DNA from 3 places in the Pseudomonas sp. PS02290 genome. Region 3 is predicted to be linked to each of the others. Evidence: predicted binding sites of a transcription regulator. Region 3 holds the regulator's gene; each other region holds the start of a gene.

Region 1 (10,775 bases), on a different contig from region 3:
GTGCTCGCCAGCCTCGATCAGAGCCTGCAGCGCATGGGCCTGGACTACGTCGATATTTTCTATTCCCACCGCTTCGACCCTGATACCCCGCTGGAAGAAACCGCGAGCGCACTGGCCACCGCTGTGCAGCAGGGCAAAGCGCTGTATATCGGGATTTCGTCGTATTCGGGCGCCAAAACCCGAGAAATCGCAGGCCTGCTGAAAGAGTGGAAAGTGCCGCTGCTGATTCATCAGCCGGCCTATAACCTGCTCAATCGCTGGGTGGAAAAAGACCTGCTGGACACCACCGAAGAACTCGGCTCGGGCGTCATTGCATTCACCGCGCTGGCCCAGGGGCTGCTGTCGGATAAATACCTGAACGGCATTCCAAAAGACGCACGGGTCAACCGTCCCGGTGGCGGCTCGTTACAGGCGGGGCATTTGTCGGAGCAGAACATCGAGCACGTGCGCGCGCTGAACGAGATCGCCAAGCGTCGCGGTCAGAGCCTGGCGCAGATGGCACTGGCCTGGACACTGCGCGATCCGCGCGTCACGTCCGCACTGATCGGTGCAAGCCGTCCGGAGCAGATCATCGAGAACGTCGGCGCCCTCGACAATCTTGAGTTCAGTCAGGAAGAACTGGCCGAGATCGACCGGTTTGCGGTGGAAGGCGGAATTAATCTGTGGGAGAAGCCATCTTCGGCTGAGTAAACCCGCAGCCATCGTGGGCGCTCTTGCCCGCGATGGCGTCCTGCCTGCGGCGAATCCGTCTTTCAACTGACGCCATCGCAGGCAGGCGCTGCTGCCTATCGCAGGGGTTAGCCCTCGTCACCCTCGTCGTCATCCCCGCCATCGATCTTCATGCCCAACTCCTTGATCTTGCGGGTCAAGGTATTGCGGCCCCAGCCCAGCAGCACGGCGGCGTCGCGACGACGGCCGGCGGTGTGCTTGAGCGCGGTCTCGATCATGATGCGTTCGAACGTCGGCACGGCACTGTCCAGCAGGCTGGACTGACCACGGGCCAGAGCCTGATCGGCCCATTGGCGCAGCGCTTGTTCCCAGTTGGTCACCGGAGCAGCGTCCTGGGGCAGGCTCAGCAATTCGGGCGGCAGATCGCTGACATGCACTTCGCGGCCCGACGCCATCACCGTGATCCAGCGACAGGTGTTTTCCAGCTGACGGACGTTGCCCGGCCACGGCAGGTGCTTGAGGTATTCCTCGGTTTCCGCCTTCAGCAGCTTGGGCTCAACCGCCAGTTCCTGCGCAGCGCGGCTGAGGAAGTGGCGTGCCAGCGTCGGAATGTCTTCGCGACGGTCGGACATGCGCGGGATGTGAATGCGGATCACGTTCAGGCGGTGGAACAAGTCTTCGCGGAACTTGCCGGCCTGGACCAGGGTTTCCAGATTCTGGTGGGTCGCCGCAATGATGCGCACGTCGACTTTGACCGGCACGTGGCCGCCAACGCGGTAGAACTCGCCGTCAGCCAAGACACGCAGCAACCGGGTTTGGGTATCGGCCGGCATGTCGCCGATTTCATCGAGAAACAGGGTGCCACCGTCGGCTTGCTCGAAACGCCCACGACGCAGGTTCGCCGCGCCGGTGAACGCGCCTTTTTCGTGGCCGAACAGCTCGGACTCCATCAAGTCTTTCGGAATCGCTGCCATGTTCAGCGCAATGAACGGCGAAGCCGAGCGTGGGCTGTGGCGGTGCAGGGCGTGGGCAACCAGCTCTTTACCGGTCCCGGACTCGCCGTTGATCAGCACGGTGATGTTGGAGTGGCTCAAGCGGCCGATGGCGCGAAACACCTCCTGCATCGCCGGCGCTTCGCCGATGATTTCCGGGGTGCGGGTCAAGGTTGGCGGAACGGCCAGGCCCTGCTGCTCCTGAGCGTGCTGATTGGCGCGTTTGACCAGCGAAACGGCTTCGTCAACGTCGAACGGCTTTGGCAGGTACTCGAACGCACCGCCCTGATAGGACGCCACGGCGCTGTCGAGGTCCGAGTGAGCGGTCATGATGATGACCGGCAGGCGTGGATGCTGTTCGCGAATGCGCGCCAGCAAGTCCAGGCCGCTGGCGCCGGGCATGCGGATGTCGGAAATGATCACGTCCGGTTGCTGACGGGCCAGGCGGCTCATCACGCCATCGGCGCTGTCGAAACTCTGCGTGGTCATGCCCTCTTGCTGCAGGGCTTTCTCCAGTACCCAGCGGATGGAACGGTCGTCATCGACGATCCAGACAGTTTCACTACGGCTCATGTCGACGCTGCTCCTTGTTCCAGCGGCAGGAAGATCGAGAATGTTGTATGGCCAGGGTGGCTATCACACTCGATCAGCCCCTGGTGCTGACTGATGATGTTCTGGGTAATGGCAAGGCCCAGCCCGGTGCCATCCGGGCGGCCGCTGACCATGGGGTAAAAAATGGTTTCTTGCAGCTCCGGCGGAATGCCGGGGCCGTTGTCGATGATTTCGATCTTGCTGACCAGACGATGGCGCACATGGCCGATGGTGAACTGGCGCATGGCGCGGGTGCGCAGGCTGATGCGGCCCAGACGCAGCTCGTTCTGGCTGCTGATGGCCTGCATGGCGTTGCGCACGATATTGAGCACGGCCTGAATCATCTGCTCGCGGTCAATCAGCACATCGGGAATGCTCGGGTCGTAGTCGCGCACGATGGTGATGCATCCCTGGCTTTCGGCTTCGACCAGGCTGCACACGCGCTCGAGCACTTCATGCACGTTGGTCATCGCCAGCATCGGCAGCTTGTTCGAGCCCAGCATGCGGTCGACCAGATTACGCAGGCGGTCGGCTTCTTCGATGATGACGTTGGTGTAGTCCTTGAGGCTCTCCTCCGGCAGCTCGCGTGCCAGCAACTGCGCGGCGCCGCGAATCCCGCCAAGGGGGTTCTTGATTTCATGGGCCAGGCCACGCACCAGCATTTTGGTGGTCTCCTGCTTGGACAACTGAGCCTCTTCCTTGGTGATCCGCAGCAAGCGATCACGGGGGTGGACTTCCAGCAGCAGCATGGTCTCGGCCTGGGAAAGAATCGGGGTGACGGCGTAATCGACCGTCAACGTCTGGCCGGTGAGGGCGGTCAGCATCGCTTCACGTTTCGTGAACGGGTGCGCCTGTTCCACCGCCTGACGAAGCGAACTGAGCGCTTCGGCAGATTCAGTGAACAGCTCGCTGATGAATTGGCCGTGGCTACGTTGACCACTGATGGCCAGCAGCATTTCAGCGGCAGGATTCATGTACTCGAGGCGCAGGTCCGAGTTGAGCAGAATCGTGGCAGTGGTCAGGTTGTCGAGTAACAACCGATGCAACGCATCGCTGATAGTCATGAATCCCGGTGACCTCTTTTGGCTCTATGCACTCGGGCTGGGCCGTGAGTGCAGGCTCTGATTGGTCTTTGCCAGCGTATGGAACCGCTAGAACGTGTGGTGTGCTCGCGCATTCATTACAAAATGCAAAAACCAAACCAAGGCTCCGAAAAGAAGCGCGGATTGAGTAATTACGAACGTTTTTTGGACGGCAGGCCCGGCGACAGTGCATGGATTTCTGAACGCTGAACCAAAATGGGCTTTTTACGCGAAAGCTCGTTCAGGTTGTGCACCAGAATAGAGCATAGGCGGTCGGGCAGGGTTTAGCGGAAGAACGAAAAGAAACTCGATTCTTCTTCCGGCTTGTCCTTGATAGGGCATTCGGGGCGCACACCGTAATCATCGTTTTTACAGGGCTGTGCGAGCCGCTTCTGGGCCAGAGAGATGCGGATGAGGTGAAAGGGTTGATTGGGGGTTCGCTCCAGCACTCGCCCGTACTGATCAATGATCTCTACGGACAGCTGGTGAGTGCCACGGTCGATGTTCGTCAGCGGGAAAACCGGGCTGCGCGTCGGCTCGCCGTAGGGTTTGCTGTCAAGCAGTAACCTGTACAAGTGATCCGGCTGCAACTCGGGATCATTGCTGACGGTGACATTCAGATTGCCTTCAATGTCGCGGATCGTGCTGTCGGGTTCCGGCGCCAGAATCCGCAGCAACTGATAATGGAAGATGGGTCTCGCCGCTGGCTTCGGTGTGGATGCCCGACTGGGCGCCTTCGTGGGCTGATCGACCCGGTTGGTCGGCGCTATGTCGACCTTCTTCGCATTGCGGTGAGGCTGATCGGTGAAGACCCGATTGCCGTCTGCATCGACGTAGGTATACACCTCCGCCAAAACGGCCTGGCTCACGCTGAACAGCAGGCACAGAGCGACGGCCAACTGGTAGACGTATTTAAGGCCGGCCGACATGGACTCGCTGCACTGTCAGATTGACCGTCTCGCTTTGCTGGATCGAACGCTGATTTTCCAGCACCTGAACGGAAAAGCTGTGTTCGCCCCGATCAAGCTCCATGACCTGCAGCCGAGGAATATTCGTGGGCTGGCCATAGGGTGCGCCGTCCACCACCAACTGCAACAAATGCCCAGGCTGCAAACGGGGCTCTATGGCCACGCCAACAGTGAACGAGCCGTTATTGGCACGAAGCGCTTCGTCCTGGGGCAGGTCTTTCAGCGCAAGCACCTGATAGGCGGCGGCGCTTTGCTGGTCCCGGTTTTGGTTTTGGTTTTGGTTCTGCGTGGCGGGCAGTGGCGGCGGCGGTGCGGGGACGACGGTCTCTACACTGTTGAGTGGCGGCAGCTCGACGGTTTCGGCTTTGGTCCCGTTCGGCGGCTGGTTGCTGTACGCCGTATTGCCGGAGGCATCGGTGTATTTGTAGATCTGCGCGGCAGCGGGCAGCGCAAATACCAGCAACAGAAGGGCAAGACATTGACGCATGAACACTCCAGTGCAGCGATCAGGACAACCAACAATGGTGCCGCGCTAAATCCATGACGCGGCATGGATCAGCATAGAGGAATACTGATCGACGGTGTCATTCGAGAAGCGGACCTGCGCACCCGCTCACGGGCTTGGTGTGGTCCGGCAGAGGTCGCCTCCCGCCCGTTGCAGCGCGGTCTCAATGACGGGATCACTTGCCTGTCGCTGGATTTCCGACTGCACCCAGCCAGCGCATTTGGCATCGCTGCGGTAAGGCTGAAACGCCGAGTAACTTTGCATCAACACCGGCAGCAGCGTATCCAGCCGACCCCGGATGCCATCGGTCAGGTTGACGTCTGGCTTCTCCGGGGAGTGGCCGGTTTCGCGCCACTGCTCGATACGCGCGTATTGCACCATCTTGTTGGCTTCCATCTGGGCGGTCATGAAATCGCGTACGTCGTCGGCGCCCAGCTTGAATTCACTCGCCCGTGATTCGGCGTTCTGAATCACCTGGCGCTCGCGCTCACTGTCCTGAACCGGCTTGCCGCTGTGCCATTTGCTGCGCGCCACGTCATTGGCGATTTCCAAGCGTTGCTCCATGGCTGCGATGAGCGGTTGAAGCTGTGCGGGAGGCTGCTGAGTGTTCGCTGCATAAAGGCCTGGCGCAAACACGGCCAGGGCGAAGAGGGTGATCTGAATCAGCTTGGGCATAAGGGGATGTTCTCGCATGAGTAATCTGGCTCGCGATCGTCGAGGCACGTATTCGGAGAAGTCGGAGTGCTGACTATATTGCCTCAACAGGTGGTCTCAACTGCGTTACATATGTATGTACGTAACGCGGCGAAAGACGAGCACAAAAAAGGCCTCCCGAAGGAGGCCTCTTGTTCACGCGGCTCTCGCCGGCGCGACTGGATCAGCAGCTGTAGTACAGCTCGTATTCCAGTGGGTGTACAAACGTGCGCACTTTGATTTCTTCTTCGGATTTCAACGCGATGTAAGCGTCGATGAAGTCGTCGCTGAATACGCCGCCTTTGGTCAGGAACGCACGACCTTTGTCCAGCTCTTCCAGGGCTTCCTTCAGGCTGCCGCAAACTTGCGGGATCTCTTTCGCCTCTTCAGGCGGCAGGTCGTACAGGTTTTTGTCAGCCGCATCGCCAGGGTGGATCTTGTTCTGGATGCCGTCCAGGCCAGCCATCAACAGGGCAGCGAAGGCCAGGTACGGGTTGGCTGCCGGGTCCGGGAAACGTGCTTCGATACGACGGCCCTTAGGGCTGTTGACGTAAGGAATACGGATCGATGCCGAACGGTTACGCGCCGAGTAGGCCAGCATGACCGGTGCTTCGAAGCCTGGAACCAGACGCTTGTACGAGTTGGTTGCCGGGTTGGTGAAGCCGTTCAAGGCCTTGCCGTGCTTGATGATGCCGCCGATGAAGTACAGAGCGGTGTCGGACAGGCCGGCATAACCTTCGCCTGCGAAGGTGTTCTTGCCATCTTTGGAGATGGACATGTGAACGTGCATACCCGAACCGTTATCGCCGTACAGAGGCTTTGGCATGAAGGTAGCGGTGCGGCCGTAAGCGTCGGCAACGTTGTGCACGACGTATTTCAGGGTCTGAACTTCGTCAGCCTTTTTAACCAGCGTGTTGAATTTCACGCCGATTTCGTTCTGGCCTGCGGTTGCCACTTCGTGGTGGTGAACTTCGACGACCTGGCCCATTTCTTCCAGAGCGTTGCACATTGCGGTGCGGATTTCGTGGTCGTGGTCGAACGGTGGAACTGGGAAGTAGCCGCCTTTGATGCCTGGACGGTGGCCCTTGTTACCGCCTTCGATGTCGGCGTCGGACATCCACGAACCTTGTTCGGAGTAGATTTTGAACATGGAGCCGGAGATGTCGGACTTGAATTTCACTTCGTCGAAGATGAAGAATTCTGGCTCAGGGCCGGCGAATACAGTGTCACCGATACCGGTCGACTTCAGGTATTCCTCGGCGCGGTGAGCAATGGCGCGTGGGTCGCGATCATAACCTTGCATGGTCGAAGGTTCGATGATGTCGCAAACCAGGATCAGGGTAGGCTCTTCGGTGAACGGATCCAGCACGGCGGTTTCGTCGTCCGGCAGCAGGATCATGTCGGAGGCTTCGATACCTTTCCAGCCCGAGATGGAGGACCCGTCGAACATTTTGCCGACTTCGAAGAAGTCGTCTTCCAGCGCATCGCGGGCCGGCATGGTCACGTGGTGCTGAGTGCCTTTGGTGTCCGTGAAGCGCAGATCAATCCACTTAACGTCATGATCTTTGATGAGTTGAACCGACTTCGACATGTTGTCCTCCGGGGTGGATTAGGGCCTGAGTAGTGGTTGGCCCTTCAGTTTGGGTGATGCCGGGCGCGATACTCGACCAAGGCAACCTGCCTCACAAGGGAGCAATTTGCATGCCAGTGCCCTGTGTTGGGTTTTCCGCGGGAATACCTGTCTTTAACCGCGTTAAACGTCGCATATTCGAAAACCTGCGCACCCTTATGGTGCCAAGTAATTGTATACAGGGCCGTTTTGGTGCGCGGACGATTGGCCGTACGATAACTGGTTAAACCTTGAGCAATTTCCGCTATAATCCGCGCCCCCCTTTTTCGACCGGGACCTAGCGCGCTGTTTTCATGAAATTAATCGTCAAAGTCTTCCCAGAAATCACTATCAAAAGCCGGCCTGTGCGCAAGCGCTTCATCAAACAGCTGGCCAAGAACATCCGTACGGTGCTCCGCGATCTGGACCCGGCGTTGGTGGTGGATGGTGTGTGGGACAACCTTGAGGTCGAAACCAGGGTCGAGGATGCCAAAGTCCTGCGCGAGATGACCGAGCGGCTCAGCTGCATGCCCGGCATCACGCACTTTCTGCAGGTTGACCAGTATCCGCTGGGCGACATGGAAGACATCTACGAGAAGTGCAAGCTGCACTTCGGCGACGCGCTCCCCGGCAAGATTTTCGGGGTGCGCTGCAAGCGTGCGGGCCATCATGACTTCAGCTCCATGGACGTCGAGAAGTACGTCGGCAGCAAGCTGCGTCGTGAATGCAACGCCGCCGGCATTTCGCTGAAAGCCCCGGAAGTCGAGGTCAGAATCGAGATTCGGGACCAGCGCCTGTTCGTGATCCACAGCCAGCACAACGGCATCGGCGGTTATCCGCTGGGTTCGCTTGAACAGACCCTGATCCTGATGTCCGGTGGCTTTGACTCAACCGTGGCCGCGTACCAGATCATGCGTCGCGGCCTGATGAGCCATTTCTGCTTCTTCAATCTGGGCGGACGTGCTCACGAGCTGGGCGTGATGGAAGTCGCGCACTTCATCTGGAAGAAGTACGGCAGCTCTCAGCGGGTGCTGTTCGTGAGCGTACCGTTCGAGGAAGTTCTGGGAGAAATTCTCGGAAAAGTCGATAACAGTCATATGGGCGTAGTATTGAAGCGTATGATGTTGCGCGCTGCGACCAACATTGCCGACCGGCTGGAAATCGACGCGCTGGTGACCGGCGAGGCGATTTCCCAGGTGTCCAGCCAGACGCTGCCCAACCTGTCGGTCATCGATTGCGTGACGGAGAAGCTGGTCCTGCGACCGCTGATCGCCAGTCACAAGCAGGACATCATCGACCTGGCCGATCAGATCGGCACCGGCGATTTTGCCCGGCACATGCCCGAATACTGCGGTGTGATTTCGGTGAATCCGAAGACCGCCGCCAAGCGCAATCGGGTCGAGCACGAAGAAAAATCGTTCGACATGGCCGTGCTCGAACGTGCGCTGGAAAACGCTCGTCTGGTACCGATCGATCGCGTGATCGAGGAATTGGGCCAGGACGTTCAGATTGAAGAAGTCAGTCAGGCGCTGGCGGGGCAAGTGGTCATCGACATCCGTCACCCGGATGAAGCAGAAGACCGCCCGCTTGCGCTGACTGGCGTCGAAGTACAAACGCTGCCGTTCTTTGCATTGAACAGCCGTTTCAAGGAACTGGATGACACGCGCCAGTACCTGCTCTATTGCGACAAAGGCGTCATGAGTCGCCTGCATGCTCATCATCTGCTCAGTGAGGGGCATGCCAATGTGCGCGTTTATCGACCGAGCTAAGTGCCCGGGGCTGTTTGCCTGTGGCTTGCGTCACCGGCCCCCCGACACCAGTCGTCAGCCGTAACGGCTTTCGCCGGCTCCACCGTTCATAGCTGCCTACAATCAGACAGCTGACCGAATCCTCTGATCGAGATACACAAGTGATCGAAAATCTACGCAACATCGCCATCATTGCTCACGTTGACCACGGTAAAACTACCCTCGTCGACAAGCTTCTGCGCCAGTCCGGCACCCTTGAGCGCAACGAGCTCAACGACGAACGCGTGATGGACTCCAACGACCAGGAAAAAGAGCGCGGTATTACCATTCTCGCGAAGAACACCGCGATCAACTGGAATGGCTACCACATCAACATCGTTGACACCCCGGGCCACGCCGACTTCGGTGGTGAAGTAGAGCGCGTGATGTCGATGGTTGACTCCGTTCTGCTGCTGGTCGACGCTCAAGACGGCCCTATGCCGCAAACCCGTTTCGTGACCAAGAAGGCTTTCGAAGCCGGCCTGCGTCCGATCGTGTGCATCAACAAGGTTGACCGTCCAGGCGCGCGTCCGGACTGGGTTCTGGACCAGATCTTCGACCTGTTCGACAACCTCGGTGCCACCGAAGAACAGCTGGACTTCAAAGTCGTCTACGCCTCGGCCCTGAACGGCATTGCCGGTCTGGATCACACCGACATGGCTGAAGACATGACCCCGCTGTACCAGTCGATCGTCGACAACGTACCTGCGCCGAAAGTCGACCGTGACGGTCCGTTCCAGATGCAAATCTCGGCACTGGACTACAACAGCTTCCTGGGCGTCATCGGTGTTGGCCGTATCGCTCGTGGCCGCGTCAAGCCGAACACCCCGGTTGTCGCGATCGGTGCTGACGGCAAGCGCCGCAACGGCCGTATCCTGAAACTGATGGGTCACCACGGTCTGCACCGCATCGACGTAGAAGAAGCTGCCGCTGGCGACATCGTCTGCATCAGCGGTATGGACTCGCTGTTCATCTCCGACACTCTGTGCCACCCGGACGCAGTTGAAGCGATGAAGCCGCTGACCGTTGACGAGCCGACCGTTTCGATGACCTTCCAGGTCAACGACTCGCCGTTCTGCGGTAAAGAAGGCAAGTTCGTGACCTCCCGTAACATCAAGGAGCGTCTGGACAAAGAGCTGCTGTACAACGTTGCTCTGCGCGTTGAAGAAGGCGACTCGGCTGACAAGTTCAAGGTCTCGGGCCGTGGTGAGCTGCACTTGTCGGTACTGATCGAAACCATGCGTCGCGAAGGCTTCGAAATGGGTGTCGGTCGTCCTGAAGTGATCATCCGTCAGGTAGACGGTGTGAAGCAGGAACCGTTCGAAAACGTCACCATCGACACCCCTGAAGAATCCCAGGGCAAGGTCATGGAAGAGATGGGTCTGCGTAAGGGCGACCTGACCAACATGGTGCCGGATGGCAAAGGCCGTGTGCGTCTGGAATACAACATCCCTGCTCGTGGTCTGATTGGTTTCCGTAACCAGTTCCTGACCCTGACCAACGGTGCTGGCATCCTGACCTCGATCTTCGACCGCTACGACACCATGAAGTCCGGCGACATGTCCGGTCGTCAGAACGGCGTTCTGGTATCGGTTGAAACCGGCAAGGCACTGACCTACTCCCTGGAAACCCTGCAGGCGCGCGGCAAGCTGTTCGTCGAGCACGGTCAGGAGATCTACAACGGTCAGATCGTTGGCTTGAACAGCCGCGACAACGACATGGGCGTCAACCCAACCAAAGGCAAGAAGCTCGATAACATGCGTGCTTCGGGCAAGGACGAGACCATCGCTCTGGTTCCACCTGTTCGCTTCACACTGGAACAGGCTCTGGAATTCATCCAGGACGACGAGCTGTGCGAAGTCACCCCTAAGTCGATCCG
Region 2 (10,775 bases), on a different contig from region 3:
GGATGTGGATGGCGAATCAGCTTGGAGGTCACGCAGATTCGCAGGCAGAAGTCGTAGGACCGATCTGGCGCTTAGCCCTTGAGCTTGCGCAGATTACCCAGTACCGACTCCAGCGCGCGGTCGAACAGCAGTGCGTCGTCGAGAACACGAATCGTGCCGCGACGGAATTCCACCGCAAGGCCCATACGGGTTTTCTCAAGGACCTTCATGCCGGTGCGATTGACGAACACGTAGCGCCCGCTCGGCTCGACGATCGCCGCCAGCTTGCAACGCAGCTTGTGGGATTCGTCTTCCTGGATCTCTACCCAACTGCCCAGACGAAGCTTTTCGACCTGCAACAAACCTTCGTCGTCAGCAGGCAGCTGCGTCGACGGTTCGTTCTGAATTTGCTCGCCCGGCCCAACCAGCACGATCTCCTCCACCACCGCCATCATCGTGGGGCCGGTAGCGGACTGGGGCTGATCACCTTCCGCATGACCTTTTGGCGTCCGCGCTACATGGCTGAACGCCTGCACGTGCAACACTTCGAGCTGACTGAAGAATTCGCTGGTGGCAAACGGATCAAATGCGGCGCTGCTCAAGCCGTCGCGCAGGGACTTCAGCAGCCCCGGCACCAGCTCGAGCAAACGCTGTCGCGCTTCCGGCTCATCATGGGGCTCGACGCTCCAGATCAGATCGTCCATGGCCTGAAGGCCTGAAGCCCACTCGCTCGACTGATCACCGTGCTTCAGGCACGTCAGCAACAGGACCTTGCTCCAGGCCTCCTGCAACAGGCGAACAACCACCTGCGGCAGGGTCTTGCCGAGCAGGCGATCGTTCAACGCCTGCTGCACGCGCTGACGGGCCAACTCGGCCAATGCGCGGCCTTGTTCGGCGTCGCGGGTGCGCTGCTCAAGGAGTTCGCTGCGACGACGTTCGTCACTGGTAAAGGCCAGGAAATCCACCAGCAGTTCGGTGAAGATCGCCGGGTCATCGACAAAATCGTGGAGCAGGCGCTGGACGATCTGATCGATGCGGGCGTAGAGCGAGTCGCGCTGGGTGTCATCGCGACCACCCCAGCCAAGCGCTGCAGAGGCGATTTCGTTCAGCAGCCGACGCGCAGGGTGGCTGCCACGGCTGAAGAAACTCTTGTCGATGACCGCAACCTTGAGCATCGGAATCTGCAAACGACCGATCAACGCACGCAGCGAACTCGGCAGGTTGCGGTCGTCGAGGATGAACTCAAACAGCATCGAGATGAGGTTGATAACGTCCTCATCCATTGTGCCGACGACGCGAAACTTGCCGCTTCTCGCGCTGACCCGGCTGATCAACTGCTCAAGCTGAGCGCGCAGATCGAAATCGTCGCTCTCCTCAACTTTCGGGACGTACTGTTGCAAGTGGGACAGTAGACGCAGCAAGTCCTGGCTGGAAATTGGGCGCGCATCGGTCACCGAATCAGGGCGCGGCGTCAGATGACCACGCACGTGCACCAGTAACTCCTGCAGCGCGGAAAACACGTCCTGCACGCTTTTATCGAGGCTTTCGGTCGCCTGCAGGATGGCGGCGTTGTCGGCACGCACGGCTTCGCTCGAAAGCGGCACGCTGGCAATACGATCAGTCGAGCGGCGGGACGGCAATGCCTTCAATTCCGGCAATACACCTGCGGAAATTAACAACTGGTTGGCTTCCTCATAAAGCTGATCGGCGTTGCTCAAGGCGTACTTCTCAAACAGCTTCAGAATGATCAGCTTCACTTTGATTTCAACGCCCAGACTGCGCCCGGCTTGCAGGAAATAGTCGCACAGCAGCGTCGGGCCCAACGGATTGGTCTCGTCGGTCAACGGCTGGGGGATGAGTACGTTCAAACGTGTGGTCAATTGACCGAGGGCGATACCGTCGCGACTCATGACCTTGACCACCATTGCGTCAACCGCAACGGTGCGTTCGAGATCATCGTTATGGACCAGCGCGAGCTTGTCGTAGGAAACGGGCTCGGGCATCGGAGGCTCGGCCACTTCGTATTGGCCCAGGCGCAGGAATGCTTCAAAGAACTTGTCGAGGAAATTACGCTCGATGCTTTTGCGCTTCAGACGCAAGTCGCGCATGGCTTCAAAAAAAATGTTCTGCTCAGCGTTGTTGTGAGCACGGTCGGCCATTTCGAAGAGCGTGTCGTCGGCATTGTCGAACAGCGTCTGCAGGCTTTCCTTCAGTTGCTGGGCGGCCCGGTCACGAACTTGAAGCAGAACGACGGGCAGCCGAGCGACAGGCGAAGAACCGGGATGATCCGCACCTGCCTTCAAGGGCACCACTTTGTTACCGTCGTTCTGCATCAAGGACTCCTTCACACCGTCGACACAACTGCTTTAACAACAGCTACACCCCGCAGCGAAGGAAGACTCGACTCCATTCGGACGGATCTCAAAATTTTATCCCTTGGGATGTTGCAGGCTAACGTCAACGCTATGACGTCAAATACAAGGCGAAAGTATCAGGTAAATCAGGGCCGCTCGCCAGCGGACTCTTCGCCTTAATTGGAATAATAGAAGGCGGCGAAGGGACATGTGCAGCGGTAGACCATCAAAATCACAATCTGTCGCATAAGCGAGGAAAAAACCGACAAAGTGCAGGTTATGCATTCGAGTGGACACCTGGCGTACGTAGGTTGGTACACGCGTCTGCCATATACTCGGCGCACTTAGTCCGTGGAGCCTGATATGCCAAACCTACGTCTTGACGCCCTCACTGCCGAAATCGAAGCCAACGTGCGCCGTGCGTTGCTGGAGGATGTGGGCAGTGGCGACATCACCGCGCAGCTGATTCCGGCGGAGCGACTGGCCAAAGCCACTGTCATTTCCCGGGACGCTGCCGTGATTGCAGGCACGGCGTGGGTCGATGCTGTTTTCCGTCAGCTTGATCCGCGCGTCGCCGTGCATTGGCAGATCGTCGACGGCGATCGCGTGCAGCCCAATCAAGCGCTGTTTCACCTGGAAGGTCCCGCCCGCTCCTTGCTGACGGGCGAACGCAGCGCGCTCAACTTTCTGCAGCTGCTGTCAGGCGTTGCCACCCGCGCGCAGCACTACGCTGACATGGTCGCCGACCCTCAGGTCAAACTGCTCGACACCCGCAAGACCCTACCGGGCCTGAGAATGGCGCAGAAATATGCCGTCACCTGCGGCGGCTGTCATAACCACCGCATCGGCTTGTTCGACGCCTTCCTGATCAAGGAAAACCACATCGCCGCGTGTGGCGGTATAGCGGAAGCCATCACCGCCGCGCATAAGATTGCGCCAGGCAAGCCGGTGGAAATCGAAGTGGAAAGCCTCGACGAACTCAAACAAGCCCTCGACGGTGGCGCTGACATCATCATGCTTGATGAACTGAGCCTGGACGACATGCGTGAGGCTGTGCGCCTCACGGCGGGTCGCGCCAAGCTAGAGGCCAGCGGTGGGGTGACTGACGCGACTTTGCGCACCATTGCTGAGACTGGCGTTGATTACATTTCCATTGGGACGCTGACTAAAGATGTGAAGGCTGTGGATTTGTCGATGCGCTTGAGCCTCTAAGAGGGTGGCAACGTCTTAAAGGTTGAACTGCGACGGGTGCTCGGGCTCTGCTTGTTAGGAGCTCGAGGTCTTGAGATCGGATTGTTGATTAGACGAATGAGGAAATGACGATGGCTGACGAAAAGCAACCTGTCGAACCTGAAGAGGACGTTCCGGCTCACTCGACTGAAGAGGAGAAGGAGCGGTTGAAGGATTTCAATAAAGACGGGATTCCGCCTGGGATTTGTTGATTGGCGCTGGCCGCGTTGCTTGGACAGCAATGCGGCCTTCGCTGACGTTTTACCACCCCATAGCGACAGCGCGTGAAAATCCATCTGTATCTACTCACGGACACCGAAACAAGCCGATACTGGCTGGCAGGTGTTGATCGTCAGCATTCTGGTTTGCAAACATCTCAAGCCACTCATACGAAAATAAGAGAAGTGTCAAAACTAAAGATTTGCCACATTAAAGACTAGCGAATATCGTCAGGGCGCAAGAATAGGCGAGAGAATTTCACAAACAATCTAGCCCATGCCAGAGCCGTGATATATGTCACGCTGATTGCTTTGGAATCGACTCAGTGAAAATCGATATGAGTATCAAAGTCTTCTTTGGCGACCTCATGTTGTTTCCCTTTATAGATACGTTACCAGAGACTTCATATTTCTTAGACCAAGCGTTGTACGGGGCTACACCTGCGAGAACGAAGACGACCATGCCCTCAAGGCACTCTTTCCAAGTCGCTGCCTGCCCTTCCTACACCCCTAACGTTCGACCAGCACAAATGTCATTTGTAGAACGTAAACGACATAACCAAGTAAAAGCACATCGCGAAAAAAGCCCCTATAGCGCCGAAACCGCTTCCGAGTAGACCTTTCCCAATGCCCCTGACAACGCCGTGACCGCTCTCATGAACATACGCACCGAACAGGGTTAACACGAACCCTACCGCGATATAGCCTCTAAAGCTTTCCAAGACAAGGTGACGCTCGGGCAACACCCACACCCCTACCAACCAGAACAACGATATCCCTACCGCTGCACACCGAAAAAGATAGGCAGGGGATACCTTGTATTCGACAGGCTTTTGGAGTGACACAGCTTTACCTCAATGATTCGACCTGATACTTAAACGCTGAAACCTTGGTTACAGGCAAGTGACGATGTAGCGACCAAACCATATTATGCGCGACTCAATGCCGTGTGTGAGAAAGGCGAATGGCTAGTCGGGTCGTCCAGCGTGACTTTAAAGAAATATTGCGGTTATTTCAAAATCCGGGTGAATTTACCCGAAATCATCCCCTCGACGGCGGAGACGTGAAAACGGTGCCGAAAATAGGAATCGAACCTACGACCTTCGCGTTACGAGTGCGCTGCTCTACCGACTGAGCTATTCCGGCAATGGAGAAAATGTAGCGTGCCCGCTCCTAGTTGCCAAGATGTAAAAAGGGATTTGGGCCGCGCATCGCACTTGGCATCAAGCTTGCTGGAGGATACCCGTTGCCAAATTTCCGTTACATCAAAAGGGCGTAGATATGAAGTCACTCCAAAAAGGTTTCACACTGATCGAGCTTATGATCGTCGTAGCGATCATCGGTATTCTGGCCGCTATCGCCATCCCCGCCTACAGCAGCTATCAGGCGAAAGCCAAGCTATCTGCAGCTTTGGCCGAGGTTTCGTCGGCGAAGACAGTCGTTGAGACCAAGATCAATGATGGTGTTGCAGTATCCACACTCGCACTGGGCGGTGTTACTGCTACTTCGACCTCCAACTGCACGATGGGACTGACCGACCTTAGCACGGGCGCCGGTACGTTGACTTGTACAGTCGTGAACGCGCCGCCTCAAGCAAAAGGCGCGGTAATTACGTGGACGCGGACTGCTCCTGGCGCATGGACTTGTGCCACTTCGGGCGCAGCGGACAAAGATGTCACTCCGAAGAGCTGCCCTCAGGCATAACTCTGAACCAAAAAAAGCCCCGACATTTCGGGGCTTTTTTTATCCATGCCTTCCTAACGATTTTGCTTGCCAAAATCAGAGCGTGAAAGATCATGCTCAGACACAATCTGACAATTTTTGTCACCCTCCCCGCCGCTAATTGGCAGCGTCGCCCGACTACGCTATAACGCACGTACTGTTCGCGCCTGGTGGTTTTATGACTGACGTTGTCCTCACCGGTTTGGCCAAGCAACTCGTAGTGGCCGAGCTTCTCACCGAAAAAGTCGCTCAGCAGGCCTATCAGCATGCGCGCAGCGACAAGCTATCGCTTGTGAGCTATCTGGTTCAAAGCAAGCTCGTTGACAGCCTCGTTCTAGCAGAAATGGCTTCGGAGCAATTCGGATTGCCGTTTCTAGACCTGAACATGCTGGATAAAGAGAGCCAACCGAGGGGGGTGGTCAGCGAAAAACTGGTACGTCAGCACTCTGCTCTACCGCTGTGGAAACGCGGCAACAAATTATTTGTAGGCATATCTGATCCTACTAATCATCAAGCAATTACCGACATCCAGTTCAGCACCGGCCTTACGACCGAAGCTATTTTGGTTGAGGACGACAAGCTTAGTCGCGCTATCGACAAGTTCTTCGACACCCACAGTGGTCTGGGCGAGATGGCCGACGTTGATCTCAGCCTGGAAATTGAGCCCTCCGTTGAAAGCAAAGAAACTACGCTAGGCGAAGTCGATGCAGAAGACGCACCAGTCGTTCGTTTCGTGAATAAAATGTTGATGGACGCCATTCGCCTCGGCTCTTCCGACCTACATTTCGAACCATACGAAAAAACTTTTCGGGTGCGGTTACGTACTGACGGAATTCTTCACGAGGTAGCAAAACCTCCCACGCAGTTGGCGGGACGGATTGCAGCTCGTTTGAAGGTGATGGCCGGGCTCGACATATCCGAGCGCCGCAAACCACAAGATGGCAGGATCAAGCTCCGTATCTCAAAAAATCGAGCGATCGATTTTCGTGTGAACACTCTGCCCACGCTGTGGGGAGAAAAGATTGTCATGCGAATACTCGACCCCACCAGCGCGCAGATGGGGATCGATTCGCTCGGCTACGAGCCAGAACAAAAAGATCTCTACATGGCTGCTTTACGTCAGCCACAAGGCATGATTTTGGTCACAGGCCCGACAGGCTCAGGTAAAACCGTTTCGCTGTATACCGGCCTGAACATACTGAATACGGTAGACATCAACATCTCCACTGCGGAAGACCCTGTCGAGATCAACCTGGAAGGCATCAACCAAGTCAACGTCAATCCGCGGCAGGGTATGGATTTCTCTCAAGCTTTGCGCGCATTTCTCCGTCAAGACCCTGACGTAATTATGGTGGGTGAGATCCGCGACCTTGAGACCGCCGAGATAGCGATCAAAGCTTCGCAGACAGGGCACATGGTTCTGTCAACGCTTCACACCAACAGCGCAGCTGAAACCCTGACTCGCCTTCATCATATGGGCGTCGCGGCATTCAATATCGCGACCGCTATCAATCTGATCATTGCCCAGCGCTTGGCGCGCAAGTTGTGCCCTCACTGCAAGAAAGAGATAGACGTCCCTCGAGAGACGCTCATTGCAGAGGGGTTTCCAGAATCAAGGATTGGAACCTTCAAACTTTACTCGCCTGCTGGCTGCGACCAGTGCAACGCCGGATATAAAGGGCGAATTGGTATCTACGAGGTGGTAAAAAACACGCCGGATCTCGAACGGATAATCATGGAAGAAGGCAATTCGATTGAAATCTCACGTCAGATGCGCAAAGACGGCTTCAACGATCTGCGCACATCGGGCCTCCTCAAGGCGATGCAAGGCGTGACGAGCCTTGAGGAAATAAATCGGGTAACCAAGGATTAAGCATGGCGACTAAAGCAGCCAAGAGCCCCAAGGTGGCGAAGCCCGCGATGTATGCATGGGAGGGACTGGATAAAAAAGGTGTGAAGATTTCTGGCGAATTGGCTGGGCATAATCCCGCTTTGATTAAAGCGCAGCTCAGAAGACAAGGCATAAATCCGCTCAAAATTCGCAAGAAATCGATATCGATATTCCGCTCTGGCAAGAAAATCAAACCACTTGATATTGCCTTTTTTTCCCGCCAGATGGCGACGATGATGAAAGCAGGCGTGCCGCTCCTGCAGTCTTTCGACATCATTAGCGAGGGCTCGACCAACCCCAATATGCGCAAATTAGTCGAGGACATAAAGCAAGAAGTCGCAGCAGGCCATAGCTTCGCAACCGCTCTACGGCAGAAGCCGCAATACTTCGATGATTTGTTTTGTAATCTAGTAGATGCGGGTGAGCAGGCAGGTGCTCTCGAGTCGCTTCTGGACAGAGTTGCGACCTACAAGGAGAAAACGGAGTCCCTTAAGGCCAAGATCAAGAAAGCAATGACGTACCCAATAGCGGTGGTAGTCGTCGCATTCATTGTCACAGGCATTTTGCTCATCAAGGTGGTCCCCCAGTTTCAGACGCTATTTGCGGGATTCGGAGCTGATCTGCCCGCTTTTACGCTGATGGTCATCGGACTGTCTCAAGCGCTACAGGACTACTGGCTTATTGTTTTGATTGCGCTTTTTTTGGCCATCATCGGGTTCAAACGCGCCTATAAGACGTCTGAGAAATTCCGCAATGGTCTCGACAGAGCGCTGCTGAAAACCCCGATTATCGGGCAGCTCCTTTATAAGTCCGCAGTCGCACGCTACGCCCGCACACTGTCCACGACGTTCGCCGCAGGCGTGCCCCTCGTCGAAGCGTTGGACTCAGTTTCAGGAGCTACCGGCAATATTGTGTTCAAAAACGCAGTCAATAAGGTCAAGCAAGATGTCTCAACTGGCATGCAGCTGAACTTCTCGATGCGAAGCACGGGCGTTTTCCCCACTCTTGCGATTCAAATGACAGCTATCGGCGAGGAGTCCGGCGCGTTGGACTCAATGCTTGATAAGGTCGCCAACTATTATGAGGAAGAGGTCGACAATATGGTCGACAGTCTGACAAGCCTCATGGAGCCAATGATCATGGCTGTCTTAGGCATTGTCGTAGGTGGACTCGTCATCGCTATGTACCTCCCAATCTTCAAACTCGGCAGCGTCGTCTAACCATGCCCCTCCTCGACCTCCTGGCCAGCTCCCCGCTGGCCTTCGTTCTATGCGCCCTAATCCTCGGCCTGCTCGTCGGCAGTTTCCTCAACGTAGTCATCTACCGATTACCGCTAATGATGATCCGCGACTGGAAAACCCAATCCCGGGAAATGCTCGACCTCCCCCCCGAGCCAAAAACAGAAACCTTCAACCTCATCCTCCCCCACTCCCGCTGCCCGCACTGCTCACACAAAATCCGCGCATGGGAAAACATTCCCGTCGTGAGTTATCTGCTCCTGGGCGGCAAATGCTCCCAGTGCAAAGCCCCGATCAGCAAGCGCTACCCGCTGGTTGAATTGGCCTGCGGCTTACTCTCGGCCTTCATCGCCTGGCAGTTCGGTTTCGGCTGGCAGGCTGGGGCAATGCTGGTGCTGACGTGGGGGTTGTTGTCGATGAGTCTAATCGACGCCGATCACCAGCTTCTGCCGGACGCAATCGTGCTGCCGCTGTTGTGGCTCGGCCTGATCGTGAATGCGTTCGGCCTGTTCACGTCGCTGACCGACGCGCTGTGGGGCGCGGTCGCGGGGTATCTGGTGTTGTGGTGTGTGTTCTGGCTGTTCAAGCTGATCACCGGCAAGGAGGGCATGGGTTACGGCGACTTCAAGTTGCTGGCTATGCTCGGCGCGTGGGGCGGGTGGCAGATTCTGCCGCTGACGATTCTGCTGTCGTCGATTGTCGGGGCGGTGTTGGGCCTGATTCTGCTGCGCTTGCGCAATGTCGAAACCAGCACGCCGATCCCCTTCGGTCCTTATCTGGCGCTCGCGGGGTGGATCGCTTTGCTCTGGGGTGATCAAATAACGACTTCGTATTTGCAGATCGCCGGTTTCAGATGACTTCTCCTGCGTCAAAACCCTGGATTCTCGGCCTCACCGGTGGCATCGGCAGCGGCAAGAGTGCGGCGGCTCAGTGCTTCATGGAGCTGGGCGTGCACTTGGTGGACGCCGATAACGTTGCCCGTTGGGTGGTCGAACCCGGGCGCCCTGCCCTGACGCAGATTGCCGAGCACTTCGGCCCAAGCGTGTTGCAGGCCGATGGCACGCTGAATCGTTCGGCGTTGCGCGAGCTGATTTTCAAGGATCCGCAACAGCGTGTCTGGCTCGAAAGCCTTCTGCATCCGCTGATCCGCGAGGAAATCCGTCAGTACCTGGCGCGCGCCGCATCGGCTTACGCGATTCTGGTGTCGCCGTTGTTGCTGGAGACCTCTCAGCACCAGATGGTGCAGCGAGTGTTGGTCATTGATGTGCCGGAATCGGTGCAGATCGAGCGCACGGTGTTGCGTGACAAGAGCAACGAGGAGCAGGTGCGGGCGATTCTCAAGGCGCAGGCCAGTCGCGAAGAGCGCTTGAGCCGGGCCGATGATGTGATCGTCAACGACCGTGACCCGGCCTGGCTGAAAAGCGAAGTCGAGCGTCTGCATCACTTTTATTTAACTTTGCGTGGAGGCTAATGATGAGCCAACCAATGACCGTCGATTGCCCAACCTGCGGAGCGCCCGTGGAATGGACGCCGGAGAGTAAATTCCGGCCGTTCTGTTCGGACCGTTGCAAGCTGATCGACCTGGGCGCCTGGGCGTCGGAAGAACATGCGATTCCGGTGGCGCCGGATGCTGAAGACGAGCTGTTTTCGGGTGATCTAGACCCTCGTCAGCATTGATTTAACTCAGCGGCCGGATGGTCCGCGACCCGCATTAAATCGCAATAACTAAAAAAGCTTCACGACCTTAATCGCGAAGCTTTTTTTGTGGCCGAGAGTTTTAGCCCAAATTACGCTGCGGCGCGCCGTGAACCATGGTGTAAGCGTAATCGACGCCCATGCCGTGAGCGCCGCTGTGTTCCAGGACCAGTTCCATCACTGCTTCGTAGGTTTCCTTGTGTGCCCAGTCGCGCTGAAACTCGAGCAGAACCTGCTGCCAGGTCACCGGCACGGCGCCCGCCTGAATCATTCGCTGCACCGACATGTCATGGGCTTCTTTTGTCGTGCCGCCGGAAGCGTCAGTGACGATGTACACCTCGTAGCCTTCAGCCAATGCGTCCAGCGTCGGGAAGTTCAGGCAGACCTCGGTCCAGAGCGCGGCGATGATCAGCTTCTTGCGGCCGGTCGCCTTGACCGCTTCCACCAG
Region 3 (10,775 bases):
TGAACGCCTTGAAGTGGTCCACGTCGATCATCAGCAACGCCAAGGGCCTTCCCGAACGCATCCCGCGAGCCCACTCCTGCTTGAGCACTTGGTCCAGCCTGCGCCGATTGGCCAGACCGGTCAGCCCGTCCGTTGACGCCAGCGCGGCCAGCTCGCGTTCGGCGTTCTGGCGCAGGCGCAGCTGGCGGCCCAATAGCCACGACAGCCAGAGAATCCCGATGCACAGCAAACCGGTGGCGCCCGCCACCAGCAACGCGTTGCGTTTCCACAAGGCGTAGACATCGTCCCGCGATTGAGCGACCACGACGATCAACGGCAAATCTCCAACCCGTGAGAAGGTGTAAAGCCGCTGTGCGCCGTCGAGCTCGGACACCGCCGCAAAGCTGCCGTTTACCTCTCTGAGAATGCGTTTGAAGTTGGGCCGCATGCTGAAGTTCTGGCCGATGAAGGTCCGGTTGTTGTCATCGGGTTGCCGGGCCAGCATCACGCCATCCGCGCTGAGCAGGTTGACGGTGCTCGTGGGGCCGATGTCCAGGGTGCGAAACAGTTGATCGAAGTACGACAGGCGCATTGATGCACTGGCAATGCCGACGAACTGGCCGTTGTCGGAGGGGAGGCGGCGACTGAAACTGATGCACAGGTCGTTGAAGCCCCAGCGTGACAGGAAGGGCCCGTCGACCACCAGCGCCAGCGAACCGCTGTCCCGGTGTTTCTGAAAGCCCGGCCGGTCGGAAAAGTTGTCCAGCCGAGGCGTCAGCGAGGTGGAGTCGGCGACGATGCGCCCGGTTTCATCCAGCAGCACCACATCGCCCTTAAAGGGCGCCGCCGTGGCCCGGTCGAAGAGCACCAGTTGCCGTAACTCCGGCGAGATCGTCATCACGTCGGGTCGTCGCCATGCAGTGATCAGGCCCTGAAGTGAGGTGTCGTACAGCTCGGCGTTACGCTGCACATCTGCGTCGATCAACTGCACCACGTTGTTTGCGGAGCGCACGGCGGCTTCGTTGGCCGTGCCCAGCTCCCGAAACAGCAACGAAGTCACGATGGCTAAGATGGCTGCCACCGCCAGGGTGCTCCCCAGCATCAGCATCTTCTCGGACCTTGATCTGACCCCTCGCGCTAATGGAGGCATGGCTGTCAGTGGCATCGCTCATCTCTGACGGTAATGGACGCGTCGGGCAGCGGTAAGGCTTATTCGCCTTCGTCGAACTTGTTATTGATCAGTTCGACCAGTCCTGCCAGCGCGGCATCGGCTTCTTCACCTTCGGTGGCCAAGTGAATCAGGGTGCCCTTGCCGGCCGCGAGCATCATGACGGCCATGATGCTTTTGCCGTCGACCATGGTCTCCGGCGTGCGACCTACCCTGATCTGGCAAGGGTACTTGCCGGCGACGCCCACGAATTTGGCGGCGGCCCGGGCGTGCAGACCCAGCTTGTTGATGATGGTGATTTCTAGAGCGGGCATCGCGATGGAGGTCCTTTCAGCTTAGGTCGCGGTGGCGGACCTGAACATTCTTGAGCGATTGCTGCAGCACCTGACCCAGACGTTCGGTCAGGTAGACGGAGCGGTGGTGCCCGCCGGTGCAGCCAATGGCAATAGTGACGTAGGCGCGGTTGCTGGCGGCGAAGCGCGGCAACCACTTATTGAGGTACGAAAAGATGTCCTGGAACATTTCTTCGACGTCCGGTTGAGCCGCGAGGTAATCGGCAACCGGCTTGTCGAGGCCGGACTGCTCGCGCAGCTCGGGCTTCCAGTACGGGTTCGGCAGGCAGCGCACGTCGAACACCAGATCGGCGTCCACGGGCATGCCGCGCTTGAAGCCGAAGGATTCGATGAGGAAGGCAGTGCCCGGCTCGGGTTTGTTCAGCAGGCGCAGTTTGAGAATGTCGCGCAGCTGGTAGAGATTCAGGTGCGTGGTGTCGACCGTCAGATCAGCCAGGTCGATGATCGGACCGAGCAGGGTTTTTTCGTCACGAATCGCTTCGGCCAGCGAGCGGGTTGCCGTGCTCAGCGGGTGACGACGGCGGGTCTCTGAAAAGCGCTTTAGCAGGGTGGCTTCATCGGCGTCGAGAAACAGCACGTCGCACTGGATGTGCCGGGCCCGAACTTCGGCGAGCATGCGCGGGAATCGCGTCAGGTGACTGGGCAGATTGCGCGCGTCGATCGAGACCGCCAGCAGGGGCTCAGCCAGTTCGGTGTTGATCAGCGCGCGCTCCGCCAGCTCTGGAAGCAGGCCGGCGGGCAGATTGTCGACGCAGTAGAAACCGCTGTCTTCAAGGACATCGAGGGCCGTGCTCTTGCCGGAGCCGGAGCGGCCGCTGACGATGATCATCCGCATGATCAGTGACCGTTCTGGACGTCGAGCACGACGCTGTAGAGCTCTTCGTCGGTTTTGGCACCGCGCAGGCGCTTACGCACATCATCACGGTCGAGCATGCTGGCGATCTGGCGCAGCAATTCAAGGTGAGCATCGGTGGCCGCTTCCGGGACCAGCAACACAAACAGCAGGTCAACCGGTGCGCCGTCGATGGCGTCGAAATCGATGGGTTTTTCCAGATGCAGTACGGCGCTGACAGGCGTTGAGCAGCCCTTCAGGCGGCAGTGGGGAATGGCAATGCCATTACCGAATCCGGTGGAGCCGAGCTTTTCACGGGCAATGAGGCTGTCAAACACGACCTGCTCATCCAGATCAGGCACTTGCGTGCCGATCATTTTGGCGATGTTCTGGAGTACGGCTTTTTTGCTGCCGCCTGGCACGTTCACGAGTGAACGGCCAGGGGTCAGGATATTTTCAAGTCGGATCATGGGTGGGGAGTGTCAGCGAGCAGTCGCGCCTTGCAGCAGACTTTGCTGTTTTTCCTTATGTTTTTTGAGTTGGCGGTCAAGCTTGTCGGCAAGCAGGTCAATGGCTGCGTACATGTCGTCGTGTTCGGCGTTGGCAACCACTTCAGCGCCAGGAACGTGCAAGGTGGCTTCGATTTTCTGCTTGAGCTTCTCGACCTCCATGGTGACCTGCACATTCGTGATCTTGTCAAAGTGGCGTTCCAATCGGGCGAGTTTCTCGCCGATGTAGGTACGCAGAGGTTCAGTCACTTCCAGCTGGTGTCCACTGATGTTGACTTGCATACAGCTTCTCCTTCGTTGCCAGTGCATTAAGAGGCAGGCGTAATGCCTGCCACTGGAACGCTTTGACGTGTGACCTTTACATCAGTCGCTTGCGTTCGCTGGACGGCGAGATCCCAAGGGATTCGCGGTACTTGGCGACTGTGCGACGGGCCACTTGAATGCCTTGTGCTTCCAGTAAACCAGCGATCTTGCTGTCACTCAACGGCTTTTTCTGATTTTCCGCAGCGACCAGTTTTTTGATGATCGCGCGAATCGCCGTGGACGAGCATTCGCCGCCTTCGGAGGTGCTGACGTGGCTGGAAAAGAAATATTTGAGTTCGTAGATCCCGCGCGGGGTGTGCATGAACTTCTGCGTGGTCACCCGGGAGATCGTCGATTCGTGCATGCCGACCGCTTCCGCGATGTCATGCAGAACGAGGGGCTTCATGGCTTCGTCACCGTACTCAAGGAAGCCTCGCTGGTGTTCGACGATTTGCGTGGCCACCTTCATCAGCGTCTCGTTGCGGCTCTGCAGGCTCTTGATGAACCAGCGAGCTTCCTGCAGCTGATTGCGCATGAACGTGTTGTCGGCACTGGTATCGGCGCGACGCACAAAACCTGCGTACTGCGGATTGACCCGCAGGCGCGGCACGGATTCCTGGTTCAGCTCCACCAGCCAGCGCTCGTTGTCCTTGCGCACGATGACGTCAGGCACGACGTATTCGGCTTCGCTGGACTCGATCTGCGAGCCGGGGCGCGGATTGAGGCTCTGGACCAGTTCGATGACCTGACGCAGGTCGTCTTCCTTGAGCTTCATGCGGCGCATCAGTTGCGCGTAGTCGCGGCTGCCGAGCAGATCGATGTAGTCACTGACCAGCTTCTGCGCTTCCGCCAGCCACTTGGTTTTGGCGGGCAGCTGGCGAAGCTGCAGCAGCAGGCATTCACTCAGGTTGCGAGCGCCGATGCCGGCAGGCTCGAACTGCTGAATGCGGTGCAGAACGGCTTCGATTTCGTCCAGCTCGATATCGAGCTCAGGGTCGAAGGCGTCGAGCATTTCTTCGAGTGTTTCGTCGAGGTAGCCCTGATTGTTGATGCAGTCGATCAGCGTCACGGCGATCAGGCGATCGGTGTCCGACATTGGCGCCAGGTTGAGTTGCCACAGCAGGTGGCTTTGCAGGCTCTCGCCAACGGAGGTGCGGGTGGTGAAATCCCACTCGTCATCGTCGTTGCTGGGCAGGCTGCTGGCACTGGTCTGATAGACGTCTTCCCACGCGGTGTCGACGGGCAGCTCGTTGGGAATGCGCTCGTTCCAGTCGCCGTCCTCCAGATTGTCGACGGTAGGCGCCGATTCCTGGTAGGTGGGTCCCTGAACATCAGCGTTGGGCTTTTGCTCTACGTTATCCGCCAAGGGGTCGGCGTTGTCGAAATCGTCGCCTTCCTCCTGCCGTTCCAGCATCGGGTTCGACTCCAGCGCCTCCTGAATCTCCTGTTGGAGATCCAGCGTCGACAACTGAAGCAATCGGATTGCCTGTTGCAGCTGAGGTGTCATCGTCAGCTGCTGGCCCATTCTCAAGACTAGCGAAGGTTTCATGGCAGGGCTTAACACCTTATTCGCCGGCGCACTGCGCGCCATTTACTAGCAGGGCGCCGAGGGCGCCAACTTAAGCAAATTATATGCCTGAAGCTGGAGGGTTTGCCTAGAGTGTGATGACAATTAAAAAACGAGGTTGGCGATGGCGCACATTGCGGGAGCCGCACAACCTCATGTCATCACTGCGGTTACAGGCGGAACTCGTGACCCAGATACACTTCCTTGACCAACTGGTTGGCCAGGATGGATTCGGCGTCGCCTTCGGCAATCAGCTGTCCATCGTTGACGATGTAAGCGGTTTCGCAGATATCCAGCGTCTCACGCACGTTGTGGTCGGTGATCAGCACGCCGATCCCTTTGGCCTTGAGGTGGTGAATGATCTGCTTGATGTCGCCCACGGAAATAGGGTCAACACCGGCGAAGGGTTCGTCGAGGAGAATGAATTTCGGCGAAGTGGCGAGGGCGCGTGCGATTTCCACACGGCGACGTTCACCGCCCGACAGGCTCATGCCCAGGTTGTCGCGAATGTGGGTGATGTGGAATTCCTGCAGCAGGCTTTCCAGCTCCTTGCGGCGGGCAGCGCGATCGAGCTCCTTGCGGGTCTCCAGGATCGCCATGATGTTGTCCGAGACGGAGAGCTTGCGGAAGATCGACGCTTCTTGTGGCAGGTAGCCAATACCGGCGCGTGCACGGCCGTGCATCGGCTGATGGCTGACGTCCTGGTCGTCGATCAGGACGCGACCCTGATCCGCTTGAACCAGGCCGACGATCATGTAGAAACAGGTGGTCTTGCCGGCGCCGTTGGGGCCAAGCAGGCCGACGATCTGGCCGCTCTCGATGGACAGGCTGACGTCACGTACGACCTGGCGGCTTTTATAGGCCTTGGCCAGGTGCTGGGCTTTCAGCGTCGCCATTACTGGGCCTTCTGCTGGTCGGTTTTCTTTTTCGGCTGGATGACCATGTCGATACGAGGGCGTGGTGCGGTGACCTTGGTGCCATTGGCACGACCGGCGTTCACGACCTGCTTGACGGTGTCATAGACGATTTTCTCGCCTTCGGACGTGTTGCCGTCGTTGACCACTTTGGCCTTGTCGATCAGCACGATGCGGTTCTGGGCCGCGAAGTACTGAATAGTGACGCCCCAGGCCTGAACGATCGGCTTGTCCACCGATGGCTTCTGCTCGTAGTAGGCCAGGTTGCCCACGGACGTGAACACGTCCACGTCGCCTTGCGGTGTACGGGTGATGGTCACGGTGTTGCCGGTGATCTTCATCGTGCCCTGGGTGATGATGACATTGCCTTTGTAGGTGGCGATGCCTTGCTTGTCGTCCAGCTGCGCGTCATCCGACTGGATGTGGATGGGTTGATCGCGATCCGTCGGCAGAGACCAGGCGCTCGCGCTTCCCAGTGCTGCGCCCAGGCCGAGCAAAAAAGGAAGGGTTTTAACGAGCCTCATACTGTCCTCTTACGTTGGATAGCAGGTTCATCCTGCTTTCTTTCAGATACGCTTTCATACCCGTGCCGGTCGTTACACCGCCAAGGCCGTCGATTCTAACGGGTTGGGCAGTCTCCGCATATTGCTTCTGCGGGAATACAGTCATGCGGCTGCTGGTGATGATGGTGGTGCGGTCTTTTTCGTCGGTGCGGTTGATGCGCACCGAGTCGATCAGCTCGACGTGATCGCCCCCCGGCGACACTTCGGCGCGAACGCTCTGTACGTGCCACGGGAAGGTAGAACCTCGATACATCTGCAGCACCGGCGTGGTCATCAGGGTGACGTCGGTGGCTTTCAAGTGCTCGACCTTGTCCGCGGTCATGTCGTACTGCATGGTCCCGTCGGGCAGGTACTGAATACTGTGGGCGTTGGTCGCGTAGTAATCGACAGCGCTTTCATCGACGGCAGCCTTGGGTTGATCGAGAAAGCTTTCCGGACTGATGTTCCAGTAGCCGACCGCTGCCAGCAGCAGTGCCAGCACACCGAACAGCAGAAACGTTCGAAACTTTTTGCTCAGCATAAATGCACTTCTATAGGTAGGCGGCGTGAGCCGCTTCGAGGTTGCCCTGAGCCTTCAGGATCAACTCGCAGAATTCGCGGGCAGCGCCTTCGCCGCCACGTGCCTGGGTAATGCCGTCGGCATGCTCGCGGACAAAGCTGGCGGCATTGGCAACAGCCATGCCCAGGCCCACCCGGCGAATGACCGGCAGATCAGGCAAATCGTCGCCCAGATACGCGACCTGCTCGTAGCTTAGATTCAGTTGCTGCAAAAGCTCGTCGAGGACCACGAGTTTGTCTTCGCGGCCCTGATAAAGGTGCGCGATGCCGAGGTTCTTCGCGCGCCGCTCAACCACGGGGGTCTTGCGTCCGCTGATGATGGCAGTCGTCACACCCGAGTTGATGAGCATCTTGATGCCCTGGCCGTCGAGGGTGTTGAAGGTCTTGAATTCACTGCCGTCTTCGAGGAAATACAGGCGTCCGTCGGTGAGTACGCCATCGACGTCGAAGATCGCCAGTTTGATGTTCTTGCCGCGTTGCATCAGGTCATTCATATCGGCGCTCATTTACATGACTCCTGCGCGGAGCAGGTCTTGAAGATTGAACGCGCCAACCGGGCGATCGTTCTCGTCGACCACGATGAGTGCGCCGATCTTGTTGTCTTCCATGATTTTCAAGGCTTCGGCCGCGAGCATTTCCGGGCGCACGGTCTTGCCGTGGACGGTCATGACTTCATCGATGGTCGCCTGGCGTATGTCGATCGGGCGATCCAGGGTGCGACGCAGGTCGCCGTCCGTGAAGATACCGGCAAGCCGGCCGTCGCTCTCGAGGATGGCGGTCATGCCAAGCCCCTTGCGGGTCATTTCCATCAGCGAATCGCGAAGCGGCGTGCCGCGCGCAACCTGCGGCAGGTTGGCGCCAGTGTGCATGACATGCTCGACCTTCAGCAGCAGCCGACGACCCAGCGCACCGCCCGGATGGGAAAACGCGAAGTCTTCGGCGGTGAAGCCTCTGGCGTCCAGCAGCGCAACGGCCAGGGCGTCGCCCATGACCAGCGCCGCGGTGGTGGAGGAGGTGGGCGCCAGATTCAACGGGCAGGCTTCTTTTTCGACCCGCGCATTGAGGTTGACGTCAGCGGCCTTGGCCAGTGTTGATTCCGGGTTGCCAGTGAGGCTGATCATCTTGATGCCCAGCCGCTTGATCAGCGGCAGCAACGTGACGATTTCGGCCGTGGTGCCCGAATTGGACAGGGCCAGAATAATATCGGCGCTGGTGATCATGCCCATGTCGCCGTGGCTGGCCTCGGCGGGGTGCACGAAAAAGGACGGGGTGCCGGTGCTGGCCAGCGTAGCGGCGATCTTCTTGCCGATATGCCCCGACTTGCCCATGCCTACCACGACCACGCGGCCCTGACTGCCCAGAATCATGTCGCACGCGTTGACGAAATCGGCATCTATATGCGCAAGCAAACCTTCCACGGCTTCTATTTCAAGGCGGATGGTGCTCTGTGCCGATTCAATCAGGTTGCGCGCATTGGACATATCGGAAGGGGTCGCATGGTGAAAGGCCGGGGATTATAGCGGCAATGTTCAAAAGCCTCACGCTTCATCGTTGCTGTTTGTTTAATGAACGGAGACGTCCTTCAGCAACAGCGTGATAAAGGCTGGCGGTGGGTACGAAAATTCCACACCGTCCTTAATACCCTTCTTTGTTTGCGACTCGACACGTTGGAGCTTGGGCGGCGTGCGACAGCGGTGGTATAGTCCGCCGCTTGTTCGGCCCCTCCAAAAGTGTGTCGTTCGTCAAGAACGCGGCATCTGAGAGACAGGTTGCATCGCAAGGAGTTTAGATGAGTGCCGATAACGCCTACGCGGTCGAGCTGAAGGGCGTTTCCTTCAAGCGCGGTGCGCGCAGCATCTTCAATAATGTGGACATCCGCATCCCCCGGGGCAAAGTCACCGGCATCATGGGGCCGTCGGGCAGTGGCAAAACCACTCTGCTGCGATTGATGGGAGCACAACTGCGTCCGAGCGCAGGTGAAGTCTGGGTCAATGGCCAGAATTTGCCGAGACTCTCGCGCAGCGATCTTTTCGATGCGCGCAAGCAGATGGGCGTGCTCTTTCAGAGCGGCGCGCTGTTCACCGATCTCGACGTTTTCGAAAACGTGGCGTTCCCGCTGCGGGTTCACACCAAGCTGCCTGAAGACATGATCCGCGACATCGTCCTGCTGAAACTGCAGGCGGTCGGACTTCGTGGCGCAGTCGATCTGATGCCCGACGAACTCTCAGGTGGCATGAAGCGCCGTGTTGCGCTGGCGCGCGCCATCGCGCTGGATCCCCAGATCCTCATGTATGACGAACCCTTCGTGGGGCAGGACCCTATCGCCATGGGCGTACTGGTTCGGCTCATCCGGCTGCTCAATGATGCGCTGGGTATCACCAGTATCGTGGTGTCCCACGACCTCGCCGAGACCGCCAGCATCGCCGACTATTTATATGTCGTCGGTGACGGTCAGGTGCTGGGGCAGGGCACGCCGCAGGAACTGATGGAGTCGGATAACCCTCGTATACGTCAGTTCATGACGGGCGATCCCGACGGGCCGGTGCCTTTCCATTATCCGGCGCCGGATTATCGCGACGATCTTTTGGGGAAGCGCTGATGCGCAGAAAGTCTTTAATGGATCGCGTACGCCTGATGGGGCGTTCGACGATCGATATGGTTGCAGTGCTGGGTCGTTCAGGGATTTTTCTGGTTCATGCGTTGCTTGGGCGCGGCGGCATCGGCGGCGGTTTTCAGCTGCTGGTTCGTCAGTTGCACTCGGTGGGCGTCATGTCTCTGGCCATCATCGTCGTGTCCGGGGTGTTCATCGGCATGGTGCTGGCGCTGCAAGGTTTCAGCATTCTCGCCAAGTACGGCTCCGAGCAGGCTGTGGGGCAGATGGTTGCCCTGACGTTGCTGCGTGAACTCGGTCCGGTGGTCACTGCTCTATTGTTCGCCGGTCGTGCAGGCTCTGCGCTTACCGCTGAAATCGGCAACATGAAATCCACCGAGCAGCTGTCCAGTCTCGAAATGATTGGTGTTGACCCGCTCAAGTACATCGTTGCACCGCGTCTGTGGGCAGGCTTCATCTCGCTGCCAGTGCTGGCGCTGATTTTCAGCGTGGTCGGCATCTGGGGTGGTTCGTGGGTGGCGGTCGACTGGCTGGGCGTCTATGAAGGCTCCTTCTGGGCCAACATGCAGAACAGCGTTTCGTTTTCCGATGATGTACTCAACGGTGTCATCAAGAGCGTCGTGTTCGCTTTTGTCGTCACCTGGATTGCCGTGTTCCAGGGCTATGACTGCGAGCCCACGTCCGAAGGGATCAGTCGCGCCACGACCAAGACCGTGGTCTACGCCTCATTGGCCGTACTGGGCCTGGACTTTATTATGACCGCCTTGATGTTTGGAGACTTCTGATGCAAAACCGCACCCTCGAAACCGGTGTAGGCCTGTTTCTGCTGGCCGGGATCCTGGCTTTGCTCCTGCTCGCCCTGCGCGTCAGCGGTCTGAGCGCCAGCGCCAACACCGACACTTATAAACTTTACGCAAATTTCGACAATATCGCCGGTTTGACTGTCAGAGCGAAAGTGACCATGGCCGGTGTGAACATTGGCAAGGTCACTGCAATCGATCTGGATCACGATACCTTCACGGGGCGTGTGACGATGGAAGTGAACAAGCGGGTCAACAACCTGCCTTCGGATTCCACCGCTTCCATTCTGACCGCAGGCCTGCTGGGTGAAAAATACATCGGCATCAGTGTCGGTGGCGATGACCAACTGTTGAAAGACGGCGGCGTCATCCATGACACCCAGTCCTCGTTGGTACTCGAAGACCTGATCGGTAAATTCCTGCTCAATTCAGTGGGCAAAGACGCCAAATGAGGAGTTTTTTCATGATCTCGATTCTGCGCCGTGGCCTTCTGGTGCTACTGGCCGCCCTGCCTTTGTTTGCTAACGCAGCCGCGTCCGATTCCGCTCACGATCTGGTTGATCGCACCACCAAGCAATTGCTGGCTGACCTGTCCGCCAACAAGGAAACCTACAAGTC

Evidence for each region. The regulator sigma-54, encoded in region 3, starts transcription at its own class of promoters, with help from an activator protein. The targets are predictions, from matches to a motif close to ANTGGCATNNANNTTGCTNT.
Region 1: a site for sigma-54 is predicted at 7,190-7,209, ahead of glnA (glutamate--ammonia ligase). Genes of this name have one in related genera too.
Region 2: a site for sigma-54 is predicted at 4,998-5,017, ahead of QMX88_RS05380 (pilin). Genes of this name have one in related genera too.

What each region holds. Positions count from the first base shown of each region.
Region 1 covers NZ_JASCOY010000122.1:1,423-12,197, forward strand. Annotated here, with positions in the region: gene mgrA (L-glyceraldehyde 3-phosphate reductase) at 1-690, shown strand, start outside; gene ntrC (nitrogen regulation protein NR(I)) at 798-2,234, opposite strand; gene glnL (nitrogen regulation protein NR(II)) at 2,231-3,316, opposite strand; gene QMX88_RS26595 (DUF4124 domain-containing protein) at 3,619-4,263, opposite strand; gene QMX88_RS26600 (DUF4124 domain-containing protein) at 4,247-4,789, opposite strand; gene QMX88_RS26605 (chorismate mutase) at 4,916-5,482, opposite strand; gene glnA (glutamate--ammonia ligase) at 5,685-7,091, opposite strand; gene thiI (tRNA uracil 4-sulfurtransferase ThiI) at 7,424-8,878, shown strand; gene typA (translational GTPase TypA) at 9,019-10,775, shown strand, end outside.
Region 2 covers NZ_JASCOY010000006.1:64,020-74,794, forward strand. Annotated here, with positions in the region: gene QMX88_RS05365 (DUF1631 domain-containing protein) at 72-2,312, opposite strand; gene nadC (carboxylating nicotinate-nucleotide diphosphorylase) at 2,697-3,545, shown strand; tRNA gene QMX88_RS05375 (tRNA-Thr) at 4,855-4,927, opposite strand; gene QMX88_RS05380 (pilin) at 5,063-5,485, shown strand; gene pilB (type IV-A pilus assembly ATPase PilB) at 5,682-7,376, shown strand; gene QMX88_RS05390 (type II secretion system F family protein) at 7,379-8,614, shown strand; gene QMX88_RS05395 (prepilin peptidase) at 8,617-9,489, shown strand; gene coaE (dephospho-CoA kinase) at 9,486-10,103, shown strand; gene yacG (DNA gyrase inhibitor YacG) at 10,106-10,309, shown strand; gene QMX88_RS05410 (hydrolase) at 10,410-10,775, opposite strand, start outside.
Region 3 covers NZ_JASCOY010000017.1:67,897-78,671, reverse strand. Annotated here, with positions in the region: gene QMX88_RS10880 (sensor domain-containing diguanylate cyclase) at 1-1,144, opposite strand, end outside; gene QMX88_RS10875 (HPr family phosphocarrier protein) at 1,189-1,461, opposite strand; gene rapZ (RNase adapter RapZ) at 1,478-2,335, opposite strand; gene ptsN (PTS IIA-like nitrogen regulatory protein PtsN) at 2,338-2,802, opposite strand; gene hpf (ribosome hibernation-promoting factor, HPF/YfiA family) at 2,815-3,123, opposite strand; gene QMX88_RS10855 (RNA polymerase factor sigma-54) at 3,200-4,693, opposite strand; gene lptB (LPS export ABC transporter ATP-binding protein) at 4,882-5,607, opposite strand; gene lptA (lipopolysaccharide transport periplasmic protein LptA) at 5,607-6,149, opposite strand; gene lptC (LPS export ABC transporter periplasmic protein LptC) at 6,136-6,708, opposite strand; gene kdsC (3-deoxy-manno-octulosonate-8-phosphatase KdsC) at 6,719-7,252, opposite strand; gene QMX88_RS10830 (KpsF/GutQ family sugar-phosphate isomerase) at 7,253-8,227, opposite strand; gene QMX88_RS10825 (ATP-binding cassette domain-containing protein) at 8,536-9,345, shown strand; gene mlaE (lipid asymmetry maintenance ABC transporter permease subunit MlaE) at 9,345-10,142, shown strand; gene mlaD (outer membrane lipid asymmetry maintenance protein MlaD) at 10,142-10,609, shown strand; gene QMX88_RS10810 (MlaC/ttg2D family ABC transporter substrate-binding protein) at 10,621-10,775, shown strand, end outside.